Regions from separate parts of the Erythrobacter sp. RANMB8 genome, predicted to be linked through region 1. Evidence: predicted binding sites of a transcription regulator. Region 1 holds the regulator's gene; the other holds the start of a gene.
The links. The regulator LexA, encoded in region 1, represses DNA repair genes until DNA is damaged. The targets are predictions, from matches to a motif close to GTTCCNCNCTTGTTCT.
Positions count from the first base shown of each region.

Region 2: ACU0AG_RS10230 (ribonucleoside-diphosphate reductase subunit alpha) is a predicted target of LexA. The motif match lies at 4,437-4,452, and genes of this name have one in related genera.

Region 1 covers NZ_JBREHG010000002.1:302,193-313,421, reverse strand. The annotation lists gene trpD (anthranilate phosphoribosyltransferase) at 1-679, shown strand, start outside; gene trpC (indole-3-glycerol phosphate synthase TrpC) at 685-1,476, shown strand; gene moaC (cyclic pyranopterin monophosphate synthase MoaC) at 1,560-2,036, shown strand; gene ACU0AG_RS04540 (molybdopterin molybdotransferase MoeA) at 2,033-3,217, shown strand; gene lexA (transcriptional repressor LexA) at 3,419-4,102, shown strand; gene ACU0AG_RS04530 (ComEC/Rec2 family competence protein) at 4,277-6,529, opposite strand; gene gltX (glutamate--tRNA ligase) at 6,630-8,060, shown strand; gene ACU0AG_RS04520 (citrate synthase) at 8,101-9,387, shown strand; gene ACU0AG_RS04515 (hypothetical protein) at 9,405-9,605, shown strand; gene ACU0AG_RS04510 (hypothetical protein) at 9,646-10,176, shown strand; gene ACU0AG_RS04505 (sensor histidine kinase) at 10,173-11,229, opposite strand, start outside.
Region 2 covers NZ_JBREHG010000007.1:30,236-41,464, reverse strand. The annotation lists gene ACU0AG_RS10250 (endonuclease domain-containing protein) at 1-138, shown strand, start outside; gene ACU0AG_RS10245 (hypothetical protein) at 202-918, opposite strand; gene ACU0AG_RS10240 (ribonucleotide-diphosphate reductase subunit beta) at 980-2,029, opposite strand; gene ACU0AG_RS10235 (hypothetical protein) at 2,092-2,277, opposite strand; gene ACU0AG_RS10230 (ribonucleoside-diphosphate reductase subunit alpha) at 2,360-4,387, opposite strand; gene ACU0AG_RS10225 (beta strand repeat-containing protein) at 4,925-9,952, opposite strand; gene putA (bifunctional proline dehydrogenase/L-glutamate gamma-semialdehyde dehydrogenase PutA) at 10,061-11,229, opposite strand, start outside.

The DNA of each region.
Region 1 (11,229 bases):
CAACCGCGCCGCATCCTCGAAAGCGGGCGCGGCGGACACGCTGGAGGCTTTGGGCCTCGACATGGATGCAGCCGGGCGCACCGCGGAGAAGACCCTTGCGGAGATCGGCATCTGCTTCCTCTTCGCGAAGAACCACCACCCGGCGATGGCGCGCATCCAGCCCATCCGGGTGCGGATCGGCCAGCGTACCATCTTCAACCTCATGGGCCCGCTGTCGAACCCCGCGAAGGTCGCAAGCCAGCTGATCGGCATTGCCCGGCCCGCCTATGTCCCGATCTATGCCGGCGCCTTGGCGCGGCTCGGCACCGGACGGTCGCTGATCGTCTCGGGCGATGAAGGCCTTGATGAACTCAGCCTCGCGGGCGGCAACGAGGTCGCGGTGGTCACCGGCAACGCCTTCCGCATGGAGCGGGTCGATGCCGCCATGGCAGGCCTGCCCCACGCTCCGATCGAGGCGATCCGCGGCGATGACGCCAGGCACAACGCCGCCGCATTGAAGGCGCTGCTGATGGGCACCCCCGGCCCCTATCGCGATGCGGTGCTGTTCAACGCGGCAGGCGCCTTGCAGGTTGCAGGGCGCGGCACCGACTGGCGCGAGCGGGCGGCAATGGCGGCAGAAGCGCTCGATTCGGGCGCGGCGCTGGCGCTGCTCGGACGCTGGATCGATATGGCGAAGTGAGACACATGAACAAGCTTGAGGAAATCTGCGCGACCAAGCGCGAGGAAGTCGCCGCTCGCAAGGCTACGACCACTCCCGCCGCGCTGGCCGCGCTCGCCGCCGCCCAGACCCCGCCCAGAGGCTTCGAGGCAGCGCTGCGCCAGCGGGCCGCGAGCGGATATGCCCTGATCGCCGAGATCAAGAAGGCCAGCCCCTCCAAAGGGCTGATCCGCGCCGATTTCCGCCCCGCCGATCACGCCGCCGCTTACGAGGCGGGCGGCGCTGCCTGCCTCTCCATCCTCACCGACGCGCCCTATTTTCAGGGCCACGAGGATTACCTCGTCGCCGCCCGCGCCGCCTGCGCCCTGCCGGTGCTGCGCAAGGATTTCATGGTCGATCCCTGGCAGTGCCTCGAAGCGCGCAGCATCGGGGCCGACGCGATCCTGATCATTGTCGCCGCGCTGGAGGACAGCGCCATGGCCGAGATCGAAGCCGCCGCGCGCGAACTCGGCATGGACGTGCTGGTCGAAGTGCACGACGAGGCCGAGCTTGAACGCGCCGCCAGACACCTCCGGTCGCGCCTGATCGGGGTCAACAACCGCGACCTCAAGACCTTCACCACCTCGCTCGCCACCACCGAACGCCTCGCCCCGCTGATGCCCGAAGGCACGCTGATCGTGGGCGAGAGCGGGATCAATTCCCGCGCCGATTGCCAGCGGCTCGAAGCCGCCGGCGTGCGCACCTTCCTCGTCGGTGAAAGCCTGATGCGCGCTGACGATATTGCGAGTGCCACCCGCGCCCTGATCGGGCCAGAGTAACCGGAACCGTTCGTATCGAACGCAGTCGAGACACCATGCACCGGCCTCTCGACTTCGCTCGAGGCGAACGGATAGGGAGACGTATGAGCAAACTCACCCACCTCGATGCCGAAGGCGCCGCGCATATGGTCGATGTCGGCGGCAAGCCCGCCACCGCCCGCCGTGCCGTCGCCTCGGGGCGGATCGCCATGTCGGCCGAGGCGCTGGAGGCCATCCGCGCAGGCAATGCCCCCAAGGGTGACGTGCTTGGAACCGCCCGCATCGCCGGGATCATGGCCGCAAAGCGCACGGGAGACCTGATCCCGCTGTGCCACCCGCTGGGCCTCGAAGCGGTGACGATCGACTTCGCCTATGAAACGAATGCCATCCGCGTCACCGCCACCGCTTCGCTGACGGGGAAGACCGGCGTGGAAATGGAAGCGATGACAGGTGCTTCCATCGCACTCCTCACAATCTATGACATGGCCAAGGGCGTAGACAAGGGCATGGTGATCGAAAGCGTGCGCCTGATCGCCAAGACCGGCGGCAAGTCGGGCGACTGGCAGGCCGATCCACTTTGAGCGCGCTGCTGGGCCTTGAGGACGCACAGGCCCGGCTGCTGGCGCTGGCACCGCAGCGACCCGCGGCCGAACAGCCGGTCGCCCCACTCGCCAGCCTCCGCTACCTTGCCCGCGACATTACCGCGCGGCGCACCCAGCCCGCAGCCGATCTGTCCGCGATGGATGGTTACGCCATCGCCTCCGGAACCGGCCCATGGCGGCGCGTGGGCGAAAGCCGCGCCGGTGCGCCTTTCGCCGGAACGCTGCGTGACGGCGAATGCGTGCGCATCTCGACCGGCGCGGTGGTGCCCGCAGGCGCTGCGGCGGTGCTGTTGCAGGAAGATGCCCGCATCGAAGGCGACCTGATCGAGGCTGCCGAATACCCCGCACCCGGCAAGCATATCCGCCGCGCCGGATTCGATTTCCGCGAGGGCGACACCGTGCTGCACCGGGGCACAGCCTGTTCGCCCGCCGTGCTCGCGCTGGCGGCGGCAGCGGGGCATGGCGCTCTGCCATGGGTCACGCCGCCCTCGGTCGCGGTGCTCGATAGCGGGGACGAACTGGTGCCGCCCGGCCAACCCTGCGGCGCGCACCAGATCCCGGCGAGCAACGGCGTGATGCTGGGCGCGATGCTGCATCCCTATGTCGGAGCGGTCGATATGCTCGGCCCCGTCGCCGATGATCCGGCCGCGCTCGCCGCCGCGCTGGCGCGTGCCGAAGGAAGCGACATCCTGATCACCAGCGGCGGGGCCTCGGTCGGCGATCACGATCTGATCCAGCAGGCGCTGCGGGACTGGGGCGCGCAGATTGCCTTCTGGAAGGTCGCGATCAAGCCGGGCAAGCCGCTGATGGTCGCCAGCAGGGGCGCTCAGGTGATCCTCGGCCTGCCGGGCAATCCGGTGTCGAGCTTTGTCACCGCCTTCCTGTTTGCCCTGCCGCTGGTGCGCGCCTGCATGGGCGCGGCCGATCCCCTGCCCCGCCGCCTGATCCTGCGCGCGGGCGAGGCGCTGCCGCCGGTGGGCAAGCGCCGCGAATTCCTGCGCGCCGTGATCGATGGCGATGCGGTGCGCCTTGCCGGATCGCAGGATTCCTCCGCGCTTTCGGCCCTCGCTGCCGCCGATTGCCTGATCGACCGTCCGGCCGGTGCCCCTGCGGTGGCGGCGGGCGCGCCGGTTCCGGTGTTCTGCCTCCGGAATGGCTGAATTGCGCGGGTTTGCCGTGGGCCGCGCTTGACTCGGATCATTTAGTTTCCTAATTGTTCCGTGTTCGTTCACCATAAAGGCGGGCGGAAAGTGCACGCAACGCACCCATGGCCCTGCCGGGCCGGTGCCTCTTGGAGCACGCGAGGGACTGCGCCTTGCCGCAATGGCCGGGCGTGAATGCGACCAAGGGAGACCTGATCAATGCTGACTGCCAAGCAGCACGAACTGATCCGCTTCATCCAGCAGCGGCTGGAAGAAACCGGGATTTCACCGAGTTTCGAGGAAATGAAGGAAGCGCTCGATCTCAAGAGCAAATCGGGCGTGCACCGCCTGATCTCCGCGCTGGAAGAACGCGGCTTCCTGCGCCGCCTGCCCAACCGCGCGCGCGCGCTCGAAGTGATCCGTGAACCGGGCGATACGACCCCGGCCCGCAGCGCTCCGGCGAGCGACAATGTGGTGGCGATGCCCGCGCCTGCGGCCCGTGCGCCGGAAGCTGCGAACGACGTGATCGAACTGCCGCTGCATGGCCGCATCGCCGCCGGTGCCCCGATCGAGGCGCTGGAGGGGCAGAGCACGCTCCCCGTCCCCGCCGCGCTGCTCGGCCCGGGCGAGCATTACGCGCTTGAGGTTTCGGGCGACTCGATGGTCGAGGCCGGGATTTTCGATGGCGATTTCGCGCTGGTGCGCCGCACCAACACCGCCCGCGACGGCGAGATCGTGGTGGCGCTGGTGCGGGGCGAGGAAGCGACGCTGAAATATCTGCGCAAGGAAGGCGGCAAGGTGCGGCTCGATCCGGCCAACGCAGCCTATGATCCGCAATACTACTTGCCCGGCGAAGTCGAGGTGCAGGGCAAGCTCGCAGGCCTGCTGCGGCGCTATCATTAAGGGGTGTGCGGGCCGGAGCGGGGGTTCACGGTGGGGTGGAAATGCACCATCCCGCGTGAAACATTCGCTCTGGCCTGTTTTTCCTTTCCAGACAGTGGCTTGGCGGAAAATGTTTCACGCAAGGCCGGTTTCTAGGCCCGTCTAGACCCCCTCCAGACCCCTTCTAGACCACCTCTAGGTCGTTCCAGACCCCCGCTTGGCCGCTCTCGCCTCCGCCCCTTTCCACCAGCCATGGCGGCCCTGCCGATCGGCAACGGCGGTTATGGATTCTCCGGCCAGATCGATCGCAAGCCCCCCGCTGCGTTCCAGATAGCGGCGATCCGCCTTGAGCCAGCGCGGCTGGCAGGAGCGCGGCAGAAACCGTTCGGAAACGACGATATCGGCCTCCTTGCACGCAGCCGCCAGGGCCCGCTCCTCCACCTGCTCGCGCCCCCGCCCCAGCAGCAGCACCCAGTCCCGCCCGCCCCGCTCCAGCGTGACCGTGCAGAACGCCGAAGAACACCGCGCCCCCGACCATTGTGCCAGTGGCACCGGATCGGCAGCAACCCCGGCAAGCTCCATCAGATTGTCCCGCGTATAGGAAGAGCGGCTGTCGCGCAGGGCAAGCAGTCGCCGCTCTCCATCAGGACCGGTCATGGTGATCCCCACCTGCCGCCCGTCACCCGAGACCAGCAGATCGGGGATGGGCGTGGCGGCCACCAGCCCGCTCGCGATCACAACCGGCACCAGCCCCGCAAGCCGCACCCGCCCGCTCCACAGGCCCAGCCACAAGCCTCCGATTACGAACAGCACGATCGCCAGCCCGCCAATCTGCGGCATCAGCTTGACCGCCCCGGCCTGCGCCGAGGTGAAATGCGCAATCCCCAGCAAGAGATCGAGCGAGTGCTGCACCACCCACCACGAAGGCCCGCCCAGCCCGACCGTATCAAGCACCAGTCCAAGCGCGATCAGCGGCATGGAAACGAAGGTAACCAGTGGAATCGCGACGACATTGGCCAGCGCGCCGTAAAGCCCGGCGCGGTGGAAATGGAACAGCACGATCGGCATCAGCGCCAGCTCGATCACCAGACCCGTCACAAACAGCATGACCACCCGCCGTCCGGCACGCTGCCACCAGGCCTCCTCGCGCGGGGCCAGAAAGGCCCGCACCGGACCGCTGGTAGACAGCGCAATGATCGCCAGGACAGCAGCAAAACTCATCTGGAAACTCGGCCCGATGGCGCTTTCCGGCCACAGCAGCAGCACGAAACCCGCTGCCACCGCGACCATCCTGAGCGACAGCGCCTCACGCCCCAGCGCCAGCGCGCCGAGCACCAACAGGGCCGCCACGCAGCTACGCACCGTGGGCACCTCGGCACCGGTGAGCAGGGTGTAACCGAGCCCCGCCAGCGCCCCTGCTCCCGCCGCCGCCAGCGGCAGGCGCACCCGCAAGGCCAGCGCGGGCCACAGGGCCAGCAGGCGCAAGGCGACGAAATAGGCCGCCGCTATCACCGCGCTGACGTGCAAGCCGCTGATCGAAAGCAAGTGGGTCAGGCCTGAATCGCGCATCGCAATTTCGTCAGCCTCGGCAATCCCGCCGCGGTCCCCGCTGGCAAAAGCCGCCGCGATGGCTCCGGCAGAACCATCGACACGCGAGCGCACATGGGCCGAAAGCCACCGCTGGATGCCGGCGATACCGCCAGCCTCGTCCGCAGGCTGCAACACCTCGAGCGGGCCGACCATCGTGCCGGTCGCTGCCAGCCCTTTGAACCAGGCGGCGCGGGCAAAATCGTAACTGCCCGGCAGCATCGGCGAGGCCGGCGGCATCAGCCGGGCGCGCAGGCTGACCACCGCTCCCTCCCCCAACCCAGAAGGCAAGCCGTCCTCGCCAAAGGCCGCCAAGGGCACATTGACCCGCACTTTCAGCGCCTCGCCGGAAGCCGCGTCACGGACGGCTAGCGTCAGACGCAAGCGATCATCGGCAGGCTGATCCTCGCGTTCAAGCACGGTGCCATGCAGGCGGGTCACCATCGGCTGCGCGATCGGTTCGGCCCCGACAAGTTCCGATCGGGCCCACACCACCGCGATGCCCAGCGCAAACACCATCCCGCCAGCGACCAGAGCAAGGCGCAGATTGGCGCGGGTCTCGTCAGCCGCGCTCCCCGGCGGCCACAAGGCCAGCGCTGTGAGGGCCAGCGCGATCCCGCCGCCAAGGGCCGCGCACCAGTGCCACATCTGCGGCAGCGCAAACCATGTGATGATCCCGCTGGCAAAGACCACCGCCAGCCACGGCGCCCGGTCAAACCCGGCGCGGGCGAGAAACCGCTCGGCGCCGTCCGCCAGCGCACCCGGCAATCTGCCCCTGATGCTGGACAATCGGCCTACGGTTTGCCAAGGGCGCGGCAACCCTCCGCCAGCGGCATCGTCGCCGTCCGGATCGTCCCCCATCGGAATGATCGGCACATCGCGCAAGGCTCGTCCCCCGACCGGCCCGGCTCCGGTAGAAGCCAGCGCCAAGCCGCTCAAAGTGAACAGGAAGTCAGTGCCCATGGCAAGCGAAAGCAGCAGCGCAGCGCCCGCGAGCGAGGTCGTCACCCGCTTTGCCCCCTCGCCCACCGGATACCTGCATATCGGCGGCGCGCGCACCGCGCTGTTCAACTGGCTCTATGCCCGCCATCACGGCGGCCGCACGCTGCTGCGGATCGAGGACACCGATCGCAAGCGCAGCACGCAGGACGCGATCGACGCGATCATCGAAGGCCTTGACTGGCTGGGCCTCGATTACGATGCCCCGCCGATCTTCCAGTCCGACCGGGCCGAGCGGCACGCACAGGTCGCCTGGCAGCTGCTGGAAGCGGGCCACGCCTACAAATGCTTCGCCACGCCCGAAGAACTCGAAGCCATGCGCGAGGAGCAGCGCGCCGCCAAAAAGCCGCTGCGCTATGACGGGCGCTGGCGCGACCGCGATCCTGCCGAAGCGCCCGAAGGCGCGCCCTTCACTATCCGCCTCAAGACCCCGACCGAAGGCGAAGTCACGATCCATGACCGGGTCCAGGGTGCGGTGACGGTGAAGAACGAGGAAATCGACGATTACATCATCCTGCGCGCCGATGGCACGCCGACCTATATGCTCGCGGTGGTGGTGGACGATCACGACATGGGCGTGACCCACGTGATCCGCGGCGACGATCACCTCAACAACGCCTTCCGCCAGCTGCCGATCATCCGCGCAATGAACCAGATCGAGGGTAACTGGCCCGATCCTGTCTATGCCCACATCCCGCTGATCCACGGATCGGACGGGGCCAAGCTGTCCAAACGCCACGGCGCGCTGGGTGTCGAGGCCTATCGCGACGAATTCGGCATCCTGCCCGAAGCGCTGTTCAATTACCTCCTCCGCCTCGGCTGGGGTCACGGCGACCGCGAGGAGATCACCCGCGAGGAAGCCGTTGCGCTGTTCGATCTCGACGGGGTGGGCAAAAGCCCTTCGCGCTTCGACATCAAGAAGCTCGAAAACCTCAACGGCCATTATCTGCGCGAGGCCGATGATGCGCGCCTGGCCGCGCTGGTCGCTGCACGGATCGGCGAAACCGCTGACGAGGCTTTGCTGACCCGCGCCATGCCGGTGCTCAAGGTGCGGGCGAAGAACCTCAACGAAATCGTTGAAGGTGCCGCATTCCTGTTCGCCACACGCCCGCTGGAAATGACCGAAAAGGCAGCCGCGCTCCTTGAAGGCGACGCTCGCGAAATTTTACGCAAGATTCATGACCGACTTCGCACCGAAAACGACTGGACAAGCGAAGCGCTCGAAGCCACTACGAAGGCGCTTGCGGAGGAACTGGGATTGGGTCTCGGCAAGCTGGCGCAGCCGATGCGTGCGGCGCTGACCGGGACGACAACCTCACCCGGGATTTTCGATGTTCTGGTCCTTCTGGGACGGGATGAGGCTCTGGCCCGGCTTGACGCACAGGCTGCGTAAACGCGGGTCATGGGCAGGATAATTGGACAGGAGACACACCTTGGCAGACAAGCTGGCGAAGCTCGAACTGGGCGGCAAGACCTATGAGTATCCCGTGCTCGAAGGCAGCACCGGCCCGGATGTGATCGACATCCGCAAGCTGTATGCACAAACCGGCGCGTTCACCTTCGACCCCGGTTTCACCTCGACTGCCAGCTGCGAAAGCGCGCTGACCTATATCGACGGTGACGAAGGCGTGCTGCTGCACCGCGGCTATCCGATCGGCCAGCTGGCCGAGGATTCGAGCTTCATGGAAGTGAGCTACCTGCTGCTCAACGGCGAGCTGCCGAGCAAGGACGAGCTCGACGATTTCACCTACACCATCACCCGGCACACCATGCTGCACGAGCAGCTGATGACCTTCTACCGCGGGTTCCGCCGCGATGCGCACCCGATGGCGATCATGTGCGGCGTGGTGGGCGCGCTGTCGGCCTTTTATCACGACAGCACCGACATTTCCGATCCCGAACACCGCAAGATTTCCTCGCACCGCCTGATCGCCAAGATGCCGACGATTGCGGCGATGGCGTACAAGTATTCGGTCGGCCAGCCTTTCATGTATCCGGACAACAAGCTGTCCTATACCGGCAACTTCCTGCGCATGACCTTCGGCGTCCCGGCCGAGGAATATGAAGTGATCCCGGCGGTGGAACGCGCGATGGACCGGATTTTCATCCTCCACGCCGACCACGAACAGAACGCCTCGACATCGACCGTGCGGCTGGCCGGTTCCTCGGGCGCGAACCCGTTTGCCTGCATCGCGGCGGGCATTGCCTGCCTGTGGGGTCCGGCGCATGGCGGCGCGAATGAAGCGGCGCTCAACATGCTCAAGGAAATCGGCACGCCGGACAAGATCCCGCACTATATCGAGCGCGCCAAGGACAAGAACGATCCGTTCCGCCTGATGGGCTTCGGGCACCGCGTCTACAAGAACTACGACCCGCGTGCGACGGTGATGCAGAAGACCGTGCGCGAGGTGTTCGATGCGCTGAAGGTCAATGATCCGCTGTTCGAAACCGCGCTGCGCCTCGAAGAGATCGCCCTGAACGATCCCTATTTCATCGAGAAGAAGCTGTTCCCGAACGTCGACTTCTATTCGGGCATCATCCTTTCGGCGATCGGTTTCCCGACGACGATGTTCACCGCGCTCTTCGCCCTTGCCCGCACCGTCGGCTGGGTGGCGCAGTGGAACGAGATGATCAGCGACCCCGGCCAGAAGATCGGCCGCCCGCGCCAGCTCTACACCGGCCCGACGCAGCGCGACTACGTGCCGCTCAGCCAGCGCTGAGGCGCCTGATGGTTTCAATGGCGCTCAAGGTGATCGGCGGCACGCTGATTGCCTTGGGTGCCATTTGGGCCTTTCAAGGGCTGGGACTGCTTGGCTGGCCCGCAGACAGTTTCATGCTCGCGCGCACCGAATGGGCGCTGTACGGCGCCATCGCGTCAGGCCTTGGCGCAGGATTGGCTTGGCTGGCGGTCCGGCTTGGCCGTTCACGTGGCCGATGATAACATTTCCCCTGCGGATCGCATGATTTTGGGGGAATGCATGAAAGCTATCGTCACCGCATCGAGCCTGGCGGCACTGCTCACGGCCAACGCCGCACAGGCGCAGGACACCGTCAAGGTGTTCGAATGCACCATGCCATATCGCGAGACGATGATGGCGATGGGATCACTTGAAGTGCTCCGCCAAAGCCAGTTCAAGGGCTTCATCGGCCTTCATGGCGACGGCGACATGATCGAGTTCGCACCCGGCGATACGCTGGTCTTTGGGCAAAAACCCAAGAGCCTGAACCTCAAAATTCTCCCGCCGCATCCGACCTACGATATCAACAATGCCTACGAGGTCGCCTTTACCGCCGTCTTTGAACGGTCTCCGGCACTCGATGCTGCCGTCAGGCAATCGGTAACATGGGCGCTCGGTGCCTGCCACGACTGGTCGGAGAACTGTTATCGCGCCGACAAGGCTACCCCTCAGGGCGCCGGGGCTCTCACCTACAAGAGGATCGGCGACAATCCCGAACTGATTTGCACCTTCACCTTTAGCCAAAAGGAATTCGAGGCGCTGGGCAACTAGCCGGGCTTATGCTCCGGCAGGTCGAGCCGGAACAGCGCCCCTCCGCCCGGCGCGCTTTCGACTGTCAGGCTGCCCGCCATAGCCTCGGCAAGGCGGCGGGAGATGAACAGTCCGAGGCCTGACCCCTTGTCCTTGCCGCCGTCACTATCACGCCCGAGCCTTTCGAACTTGTCGAAAATCCTTTCGGCCTGCTCAGGCGTGACCCCCGGCCCCTCGTCCACAACGCACACTGCGACGCGGGCATTTTGCGGCGTTTCCAGAGAAATCCACACGGTGCTTCCGGCAGGCGAATAGGCGATCGCATTGCCGATCAGGTTGATGAGAATTTGAAGCACCCGCCGGAATTCTGCCGTGGCGACAGCGTCTCCGCGCTCGCCCGATACCTCCAGCACAATATCGCGGTTTTGCGCGCGCACTCCCAGAATGCCCGCAGCCCTCGCCGCTGCGTCAGCGAGATCGACCGGCTCGCGCGCAGTGGAGAAGCCCGGAGTCTCGACCACTTCGAGATCGGCGAGATCGTCCAGCATGGCCGCAAGGTGCTGCCCCGCGCTGGCGATGGTCCCGGCATACTCGCTGTATTCCTCGCGCAGCGGCCCGGCGAGCCGTGCGCGGATTGTCTCGGCATTAGCGATGATCCGGGCAATCGGCTTGCGCAACACCGGGGTGAGAGCGGTCCCGACTAGGCGGGTGGGCGGAGTATCGGGCTCCCCTGAATCCGCTGCCTCTGGCTGCGGCTTCCCGGCAAACGGCTCCTCGGCGATAAGGAGAAGCTCGAAGCCCGAAGGGTTGTGCACATCACCGCCGAGCGGGATCAGGCGAATCCGCCAATTGCGCTGCGATCCGGCAAAGCGGCAGTTGGTGCCATCGAGCAGGCGCCAGTGCAGCGGCTGGTGATGGCTGACCGCCCCGAGATCGACAAGGTCGCTCCACAGCTGGCCAGGACGCGCCATCGCGGTCGCCTCCAGTTCCAGACCGTCCGCAACCATCGCGCTCAGCACCTGCACATGCTGCCGGGCATCGAGCCTTGCGGTGATTTCGGCCGTGGCGCGGTCG
Region 2 (11,229 bases), on a different contig from region 1:
CGCGACCGATGGATGGCGGCGCACGGGTTCACTGTGCTGCGCTTCAGCAATGATGATGTGCAGAGGAACGTCGAGGGCGTGGTGACCGCGATCCGGCTTGAGATCGAGCGGCTGCGGGGGCTGAAGGGGGGGCGCTGATCTACCCTCCCGCTCGGGGGAGGGGGCGGGGGTGGGCGCAAGCCAAGGCCCCTATTTCAATCTTTATTCGTCAAGAATTGCAGGTGGGAGGGAGCCAGCAATCGTCGACATGAACCCGGTAACGCTCCAATCTCTTGTCGTGTATAGTACCGACATATCCATAACAATGGTCATGACAGCAGTAATTTTTTGCACAGAGATTGGCTTTATACCAACCGGTGACAACATATCCTGGCGCAATGCTTGGCTCACTTGCTTAGGCTTTTTTAAGATTTGCCCACGCTCGATGACTTCTTCTCCAGAAAGCACACGGGTAAGACCCTGAAAATTTAGGCGAACATATCCAAGTATTAACGCGCGAACCCTAGGGTGTATACCCGCAACATCCGCGAGGCGAACTTCCATTCGAAGGAAATGATCAAGCGGCATGGGCTCTGCTGAGGGCCGGTGCCAATATCGACGCTCGCTCTTTGTTGAAGGGTATGCGCCGAGACGCATCAAAAATTCATGCCATTGGACTGAAGCTACCGCGCGAGTTCGACCGCGCTCGACTCGCCCTCGCATGAATATCTCGCGAGCGCCAGACAAGTCACCGTCGCGTCCAGAGAAAATCTCTTCAAGAAGGTACGCGGCTTGTTGGGCTCGCTTAGATTCGAGAAATTGCTCGAGGAGTTCAATTAGCGAACGGCTCTCAGACTCTGAGAGCTCAACATATTCTTGGCTGCGATTTGCGGTCCAGCCTTGCTCCTGCTGAAGGACTAATTCCGACAGCAGGCGCAAAAGCTCTTTGTCAAAGGAAGTTAAGAAAGGCTCCGGTGAGTAGATAGCAATAGGCTCGCAATCACTCCGCCGCTTGCACCCCAAACAGCCCGGCCTCCGCCTCGCCCTCAGCGCCGCCCTCATTCGCAGCCTTCGCCTTCTGGCGCTTGTCGAAGCTCGACCACACGGTGTTCCAGTCGCCCCGCGTTGCGCCCTTCGAATATTCGGTCGCGCGGGTTTCGAAGAAGTTGGCGTGTTCCACCCCGTTCAGCAGCGGCGCGAGCCAGGGGAGGGGGTGTTCCTCGATCATGTAGATTTCCTGCAGGCCCAGCTGCTTCAGACGCCAGTCGGCGATGTACCGGATGTAGCGCTTGATCTCCTTGGCGCTCATGCCGTTCACCGGGCCCATTTCGAAGGCGAGGTCGATGAAGGCGTCTTCGAGACGCACGGTCTTCTGGCAGATGTCGATCAGGTCTTCCTTCACCGCCTTGGTGAGGCACTGGCGTTCCTCGCAGAAGGTGTGGAACAGCTTGATGATGCCTTCGCAGTGCAGCGATTCATCGCGCACCGACCAGCTGACGATCTGTCCCATGCCCTTCATCTTGTTGAAGCGCGGGAAGTTCATCAGCATCGCGAAGGAGGCGAACAGCTGGAGCCCTTCGGTAAAGCCGCCGAAGGCTGCCAGCGTGCGGGCGATATCCTCGTCGGTGTCGACGCCGAACTGGCCGAGGAAATCGTGCTTGTCCTTCATCTCCTCGTATTCGAGGAAGGCGGAGTATTCGGTTTCCGGCATCCCGATGGTGTCGAGCAGGTGCGAATAGGCCGCGATGTGCACCGTCTCCATGTTGGAGAAGGCGGCGAGCATCATCTTCACCTCGGTCGGTTTGAAAACGCGGCCGTAGTTTTCGTGGTAGCAGTTCTGCACCTCGACATCGGCCTGGGTGAAGAAGCGGAAGATCTGGGTGAGCAGGTTGCGCTCGTGATCGGTGATCTTCTGCGCCCAGTCGCGGCAATCCTCGCCCAGCGGCACTTCTTCGGGCATCCAGTGGATCTGCTGCTGACGCTTCCAGAAATCATAGGCCCAGGGGTACTGGAACGGCTTGTAGGTCGAACGGGCTTCGAGCAGCGACATGGCGGGTAACTCCTGGATCAATTCGGTATAGCATATACGCAGGGCGCGCCTGCGCGGATTCATCAGGGGGCGTAGGCGATCATCACGATCAGGCTGCCGACCAGCAGCATCCCGCCCATCGGCACATGGATCATCGCCGCGTTATGGGCGTGGCCGGTGCCTTCTTTCTTCAGCTGGATGACAGCGCGCACCACGAACACCAGTCCGACGACAACCCCCAGCAATCCGGCCCAGAACGGCAATTCCATGATCAACTCCCCCTGTGTGTGATGGCGCGGGGGGCGGGCGGGCAGGGGAGTGCCCCCGCCGCGCCCGGCCCGCGCGGGCCGCTTACTGGCAGCTCAGGCATTCCTCGTAATCGGTCTGCTCGCCGCTGGCGGAGAGTTCGATCCGGGGGGCTTCCGAGGTGTTGTCCGCCTCCACCCCGCCGACGAAGCCGGCGCGCTGCACGCTCTTGGAGCGGAGGTAATAGAGCGACTTGATGCCGCGTTCCCACGCCTGATAGTGCAGCATCATCAGATCCCACTTGTCGACATCGGCCGGGATGAACAGGTTCAGCGACTGGGCCTGATCGATATAGGGCGTGCGGTCGGCGGCGAATTCGAGCAGCCAGCGCTGGTCGATCTCGAAGCTGGTCTTGTAGACCGCCTTTTCCTCCGGCGTCAGGAAGTCGAGGTGCTGCACCGATCCGCCGCGTTCGAGGATCGAGTTCCAGACATTGGTCGAGTTCTTGGCCTTCTTGTCGAGCAGCTTTTCGAGATAGGGGTTCTTGACGATGAAGCTGCCCGACAGGGTCTTGTGGGTGTAGATATTGGCCGGGATCGGTTCGATGCAGGCGCTAGTCCCGCCGCAGATGATCGAGATCGACGCGGTCGGCGCGATCGCCATCTTGCAGCTGAAGCGTTCCATCGCGCCCATGTCGGCCGCGTCGGGGCAAGGGCCGCGCTCCTGCGCCAGCAGCATCGAAGCCTCGCACGCCTTCGAATGGATGTGCTTGAACATCTGCAGGTTCAGCGCCTTGGCCATCGCGCTTTCGAAGGCGACGCCCTTTTGCTGGAGATAGGAGTGGAAGCCCATCACCCCGAGGCCCACGCTGCGCTCGCGCGCGGCGGAATACTTGGCACGGGCCATCTCGTCCGGCGCGCGGTCGATATAGTCCTGCAGCACGTTGTCGAGGAAGCGCATCACGTCCTCGATGAACTGCTTGTCGCCCTTCCACTCTTCCCAGGTTTCGAGGTTGAGCGACGACAGGCAGCACACCGCCGTGCGGTCATTGCCGAGGTGGTCGATGCCGGTCGGCAGGGTGATTTCCGAGCACAGGTTCGAGGTCGAAACCTTGAGGCCCAGATCGCGGTGATGCTTGGGCATCATGCGGTTCACGGTGTCGGAGAAGACGATGTAGGGCTCACCGGTCGCCAGACGGGTTTCGACCAGCTTCTGAAACAGCGAACGCGCATCGACCTTGCCGCGGACCGAACCATCGCGGGGCGACTTCAATTCGAACTCGGCACCTTCACGCACCGCGTTCATGAACTCGTCGGTGACCAGCACGCCGTGATGCAGGTTCAGCGCCTTGCGGTTGAAGTCGCCCGAAGGCTTGCGGATTTCGAGGAACTCCTCGATTTCCGGGTGGCTGATGTCGAGATAGCACGCCGCCGAGCCGCGCCGCAGCGAGCCTTGGCTGATCGCCAGCGTCAGGCTGTCCATCACGCGCACGAAGGGGATGATGCCGCTGGTCTTGCCGTTGAGACCGACCGGCTCGCCGATGCCGCGGACATTGCCCCAATAGGTGCCGATCCCGCCGCCCTTCGACGCGAGCCACACGTTCTCGTTCCAGGTGCCGACGATCCCTTCGAGGCTGTCCTCGACCGAGTTGAGGTAGCACGAGATCGGCAGGCCGCGGTTGGTGCCGCCGTTCGAGAGCACCGGGGTCGCGGGCATGAACCACAGGTTCGAGATGTAATCATACAGCCGCTGGGCGTGATCCTGATCATCGGCATAGGCATCGGCCACGCGGGCGAAGAGATCCTGATAGACCTCGCCGGGCAGCAGGTAGCGGTCGGTCAGGGTGTCCTTGCCGAAATCGGTGAGGCGCGCATCGCGGCTGGCATCGGTCACAATCGTGAAGCGGCGGTCGTTGACCTTCTTGCTGTCCGACTTGGCAGCGTCCTTCATGGCAGTCGCCATCGCGCCGACAAGTGCCTCGCCCGCCTTGGCCGCGATCAGCGCGTCCGAGCCTGCATCAGTGGTTTTCATCGTCACGGCCTTTTCATCCCCTGCGGCAGCCGCATTGGCCGTGCCTGCATCCAATTCATTCACAACATCACCCGGCACGTTTTCGCTCGCCTTGAAATCCATCAGTAGCCCCACTTGTCCCCCGAATCGGGACGATGACGCAAGAGGCCATGTTCCGATTCTGTTCTATACCGGGCGGTCCACAGACTTGCCAACAGGATGAGCCCGAAAAGGGCCTGCTGCCGCCTCTGCGAAACGCTTTGCGGTGCGCCGCGAAAACCCCCTGCGCCGGCGAATCCTTCCCCTCGGGCCCCTGTCGGAGCGGACGGAAAATCACCATGGCTTGGGGGTCCGATTTGCACCGAACCACTAGATGATGAATCAGGCGGGGAGTCCCGTCAACGGGCGATTAACCCGTAAATTACCATATGTGGTGGCAGCCAAACTGCCGCGAAGCCCGCGACGCGTGGAACAAGCTTGAGTCGCGCGGCCTGCAAGCCCCAAATTGAATCTGTGAAGAAAAAAATGGTGATTGAATCATTCGAATCCAACCGTGAATCTTTTGCACCGATGCAGGCATGATTGTTGCGCTGTCGGCGTGCGGCGCGGCCGCGGCGCGAAACCTGCCGCGCCGCACCCCGCCACCGGGTCCGGTTTCGCTCAGACGAATTCGGCGCGGAAGGTTTGATCGGCAGGCAGGGCGCTGTGCGGAGCAAGCGCAAGATCGCTCAGGCCTGCGAGGATATCCGCCGCAGGCGCGCCGATCGCTGCCCGTCCGCCTGTGTCTTGCGCCGCGAGCGGCTGCTCTGCGCGCAGCATCGCCTCGCCCGAAGAAGGCTGGCTGAACCAGCCCGCCCATGTCTCCGGCCCGAAGCCGTTGGTGGTGAGGTAGTCGATCACTTCCTGCTGGCTCTGATAATTGGCGTAACGGATGTTCCCGTCCGCCTCCATCAAGGCCCGCAGGTAGGCGGTGCCATCGGTGAGGGCGAAGTAGACCTCCTGCAGCCCGTCATTGTCGTAGTCGTCGGCACCCAGCACGCGGTTGATGTTCTCGATCTGCAAGTCGTTCTGGAAGCGGCGCTGGCTGTCATTGTCGCTGCCTGCCTGCACGATCCCGGCCGCGACCAGCGGGTCGATGTAGATCCCCGCCACGCGGGTCTCGCCCGCCCAGCTGAAATCGTTGAAATAGACGAGGCCATCAGGTGCCGTGCCGACGGTGGCGAACCTGCCAATGGCGCGGTTGACGAGGATCTGGTCGATGTCGCCATCGCCGTTCACATCGGCAGACCCGATGCGCAGCCAGCTGCCATTGCCGCCCAATGCATTGCCATCGAAATCGCGGATCGCGTTCATGGCGGTCTGGTAAATCGAGGGATCGGCGGTGTTGAAATTGACGCTCACCCCCGTGCCCGGCAGCAGGCGCAGGATCTGGTCGTCGAACCGCGCGAACTCGATTCCGAACAGCCGGTCCTCGCCATCGGGGCCGATGACGCCGAAGGAGAAATCGGTGAACTGGACGATGGTGTAATTCGCAAGGTTGCCCGCGAACACCGCCACATCGATGTTCGCCCCGCCGCGGATTTCGTCGCTGCCCCCGCCGCCGAAGAAGACGTTGGCGCCGTCATTGCCGGTCAGGCGGTCATCGAAAGCCGAGCCGGTCAGGTTTTCGATGCTGATCAGCGTATCGAACCCGCCGCCGATGGTGTTCTGCTGCCCGGTGTTGGACAGATCGACCCTCACCCCCTGCGTCGCGTCGCGGTAGCTGGCGGTATCATTCCCGCCGGCCCCGTCGAGCCTGTTGATACCCGTTCCGCCCACCAGAATGTCGTTGTTGCCGCCGCCGGTCAGCCGGTCGTCGCCCACACCGCCGATCAGCTCGCCATCGCCCTCGATGGTGTCGTTGCCATCCCCGCCGTCAAGGATGTTGAAGCCGTTGTAGTCGAGCAGTGTGTCGTTGCCCTGACCGCCGATCAGCCAGTCATTGCCGAGCCCGCCGTCGAGCATGTCGTTGCCCTGGCCGCCCTCGATGCGATCATTGCCGCCGCGTCCGAACAGCGCATTGTCGAGCGCATTGCCGATGATCAAGTTGTTCTGGTCGTTGCCCGTGCCGCGCCGCGCCGCGCCTTCGAGATTGAGCTGTTCGACGTGCGCGCCGATTTCGAAATCCACGATGGCGGTGACGATGTCGTAGCCTTCACCGGTGTTTTCGAACACCCGGTCGCCTGCCGAATCGACGGTGAAGCGGTCATCGCCCAGCCCGCCGTGCAGTTCATCCTCGCCGCCGCCGCCTGCGAGAATGTCATTGCCCTCGCCGCCGAAAATCCGGTCATTGCCCGATGATCCGGTGATGCGATCATTGCCGCCCAGCCCGTCAATCGCGGCGACGCCTTCCAGAACGATGCTGCTGCCGAAATCGACGAGAGTGAAGTCGTCGTTCAGATTGGTGCCGACAATGCGGAAATTGGCAAAGCCGCCTGACGAGACGACATCGATGCCGGTCACCACCGCGCGCGCGGCAGTCGGGTCCTGTTCCAGTGCCGCGGTCCATTGCAGCGACGAATTGCCGGCCGTCGCCCGTATGGTGTAGCTGCCCGAACCGCCGTCGATCCGGTCGGTGGTGAGGCCTGCCGCAAGCAGCACGGTCGCGCTCGTGCCGCGCAGGGCGATGGTGTTCTGCCCCGCGCCGCCGCGCACGATATCACCATCGCCGAAGCTGTTGATGGTATCATTGCCGGTGCCGCCGATCAGCTCGCCCGAACCCGACAGGAAGTCGTTCCCCGCCCCGCCATCGAGCAGGCCGAAGCCGTTGAGCGAATCATTGCCGGCCCCGCCGTAGAGCTCGTCATACTGGCTGCCGTTGAAGCCCAGGGTGCCGCCGTAGAGCGTGTCGTTGCCATTGCCGCCCGAAAGGATATCGGACCCGTTGCCGCCGATGATGGTATCGGCTCCGGCACCGCCGGTAATCGTGTCGTCGCCCTCGAACCCGTCGAGCGTCACGCCCGCAAGGAATGGGGCGCCAAGGGTCAATCGGTCGCTGAAACCCGTGAACCGGAATTCGAACACCTCGAAATTGCGGACCGGCGCGGTGCCGCCCGTGCCCGCGATCGCGGCAAAATCGAAATCGAGCCCGCCGCTGCTGCTGATCACCCGCAGCGTGTCGGTGCCCGCGCCGCCATCGATATCGTCCCCTGCATCAAGCCCGTCGAGCAGGACGAGATCATCGCCCTCTCCCGCCGCGACCACATCGACGCCGCGCCCGGTATCGATGGTGTCGTTGCCGCTGCCGCCGGTGATCGTGTCATTGCCCGCTCCGGCGCTGATGACATCGTCGCCGTCACCGCCGTCGATGATGTCATTGCCTGTGCCTGCCGTAACATTGTCGTTCCCGGCCCCGGCGGCGATCCGGTTGTCACCCAGCAGATCCTCGATGGAATCGTTCCCGCCGAGACCGGTAAGCACATCATTGCCCGCCCCGCCATTGATCGAATCCGGGCCGTTGCCGCCGGTCAGGGTGTCGTTGCCATTGCCGCCGCTCAGGGTGACGCCGAAGATGTAGTTCGGCCCGTAGATCACGGTATCGTCGAAATTGCTGGAATCGCCGAGGTAATCAACCCGCTCGATATCGGTGACCCGCTGCCCGCCGATCAGCAAGGACCCATCGATCGGGAAACTGGTGAAGTCGATGACAATGGCCTCGCGCAGCAGGCCGCCAAAACCGGTGCCGAAGATGTCCAGCGTGTCGAAACCGGCCCCGCCGATGTAGAGATCGTTGGAACCGGAGAAGGTGATCCGGTCATCGCCTGCACCGGCATCGATCGTGTCGCGCTCGCCGTCGCCGATGCCGGCGTTGATTTCGTCATTGCCATCGCCGCCGTCGATCGTGTCGGCGCCGGTGCCGCCGTTGATGAGGTCGTTCCCGGCCCCGCCGATCAGCGTATCATCGCCTTCATCGCCGTCCAGCTGGTCATCGTCATCTCCGCCGTCGAGCCGATCGTCACCGGCCCGCCCGCGCAACCTGTCGCGCCCGCCAAAGCCGCGGGCGGTGTCATCGAGATTGGTGCCTTCGTAGGTATCGTCACCCGCGGTGCCATCGAAATTCTCGCCCGGCGGGGTCGCCGCGTTGGGATCGAATTCGAGGTTGAAGGCGGTGAAGTCCGCCACCTGCGTGTTCTGGAAGATGAACAAGGTCGAGCTGTTGTTGATCTGCCGGAAGGTCCAGATGATGTGCACATCATTGCCGACCTGCACGAGGCTGGTTTCGTTGAAGGCGAAGGGATTGAACCCCGCGTTGCCGGTAAAGCCGGTTTCTTCCCTGATCCAGTCGCCCCACACCAGCCGGTCGCCGCCGTCGCCGGTCTGGAAATCGGTGATGGTGATCGGGTCTGTCGTATCGATGTCCCGGATGCCGTTGACATCGACAATGTCGGCACCGAGGCCGAGCGTCAGGCTGTTGTCGCGGATCGGGGCGATGAAGGTGATCCGGTCGTTGCCCTCGCCCAGATCGAGCACCAGAGCGCTGCTCGAATTGAAATCCCACAGCACGCTGTCATTGCCCGCCCCGCCGGAAATGGCTTGCGGATCACTGGCCAGGAAACTGCCGGAATAGCCGGAGATGTTGATCGTATCATTGCCGCTGCCGCCATCGATGATGTTGGCGCCAAAGGCATCGGTGATCACATCATCGCCATCGCCGCCGATGATCGTGTCATTGCCGATACCGCCGGTTATGGTGTCGTTACCGCTGCCGCCGTCGATATCGTCATCGCCATCGCCGCCGTCGATCGTGTCATTGCCGCCGAGCCCGCGCATCGTGTCCGCGCCCTGCGTGCCGGTGAGGGTATCGTCGCCTTCGGTGCCGGTGATGACATCGCCCGGCCCGCCCGCTGCCGGATCGAAGCCGCCGAAATTGTGCGCGGTGAAATCCCCGATCTGCGTGTTGCGGAAAATCCCGATCACCAGTGCCGCACCTGAGGCATTGCCCGATGCGTAGAAGGTCAGAATGCTGTCCGCGCCATCCTGCGTCAGGGTGAAATGGCCGGAGGAGAAGGGGTTCTGCCCCGAACTGTAAGTCGCCGAGCGGAAGTTCATCCGCGGGAAGGTGAAGATGTCGCCCGCATCGCCCGGCGTGAAATCGCGGATGATCAGGCTGCCGAACCGGTCGAATTCGACCCTGTCGATCCCGCTGCCCAGCGTGATGTCGGTGACGTAGAGCCCGTCCCCTTCGGCCAGCAGCCGGTCATCGCCCGCGCCGAGATCGATGGTGAACAGCCCGCCGGTGCCGGCGTTGATATAGACGAAATCATCGCCCGTGCCGCCATTGACGGTGACAGTGTTGCGCGTGCCGCCAAACCGCTGGATGACGATCACATCATTCCCGCCATCGCCATTCAGGACATCATTGCCGCCGAAGCCATCCTCGATGCGGTCATTGCCGTCACCGCCGCTGTAAACGTCGTCCCCGCTGGTGCCGCCGAAGAAATCATCGCCCGGGGTGCCATTAAGCGGTGCAAGGTTGCCCTGCTTTTCCGGTTCCGCAGGCAAGGCGCGGCCAGCCCGGATGCCATCGCCAAACAGGCCGTCCCACCACGGGCCGGCATAGGCGAACGGGTCAGCCCGATTGATCCGCAGATCGCCTGAACCAGCGAAGCTGTTGAGGGACAGCCGCGAAAACCGGGACAAAACCGACATCAAAAACCCGCCTTCGCCTGGGGAACCTGCACCGGGGTGCTGGCTCCAAGGCTAGTCGGCCCAAAAAATGCCCGCAAGTCAAAAGGGTGTTTTTGCGGTGTGCGCCCCTCAGCCTGCCGCCAGCAGGCTGGCATTGCCGCCTGCTGCCGTGGTGTCGATGCACATCACCCGTTCGGTGGCGAAGCGGGCGAGGTAGTGCGGCCCGCCGGCCTTGGGCCCGGTGCCCGACAGGCCCTCGCCGCCGAAGGGCTGGCTTTCCACCACCGCACCGATCTGGTTGCGGTTGACGTAGAAATTGCCGACCTTCGCGCGGCCCTGCACAAATCGCCGCGTTTCGGCGATGCGGCTGTGGAGGCCCAGCGTCAGGCCGAAGCCGACGCTGTTGATGTCGTCCACCACCTGCGCCAGATCGCCCGATGCGAAGCGCACCACGTGCAGGATCGGGCCGAAATGCTCCGCCGCCAGCTCGCCGATCCCGCCGATCTCGATGATCGTGGGCGCGACGAAGCAGCCTCTGGCGGTTTCGGCGGGCAGCGGAAGGCGCTCGACCCGGCGGCCGCTCGCCTCGCTGCGGGCGACGTGGCGTTCGAGCGCGGTCTGCGCGTCGGTATCGATCACCGGGCCGACATCGGTGGCAAGATCCGCCGGATTGCCGACTGTCAGCGCCGCAAACCCGCCGCGGATCATCTCCAGCATGGTGTCGGCAATGTCTTCCTGCAGATAGAGCACCCGCAGCGCCGAACAGCGCTGGCCCGCGCTCTGGAAGCTGCTGGCGAGCACATCGCGCACCACCTGTTCGGGCAGGGCGGAGCTATCCACGATCATCGCGTTCTGGCCGCCGGTCTCGGCGATCAGGGTCGCGATCGGCCCGTCGCGATTGGCGAGCGCGCGGTTGATGATGCGGGCGGTTTCGGTCGATCCGGTGAAGGCGACCCCGGCAAGACGCGGATCGGCGGTGATCATCTGCCCGACCGCCCCCGCGCCCGGCAGCAGTTGCAGCGCTTCGGGCGGGATGCCCGCCTGATGGCACAGCTTCACCGCCAGTGCGGCGATCAGCGGGGTCTGTTCGGCGGGCTTGGCGATCACGGTGTTGCCCGCCGCCAGCGCGGCAGAGGCCATGCCGATGAAGATCGCCAGCGGGAAGTTCCACGGGGAGATGGTGGCAAACACCCCGCGCCCGTGGAGCGAGAGCGAGTTTTCCTCCCCCGTCGGCCCCGGCAGGATGGTGGGTTCAGCAAACTGCCGCCGCGCTTCGGCCGCGTAGTAGCGCAGGAAAT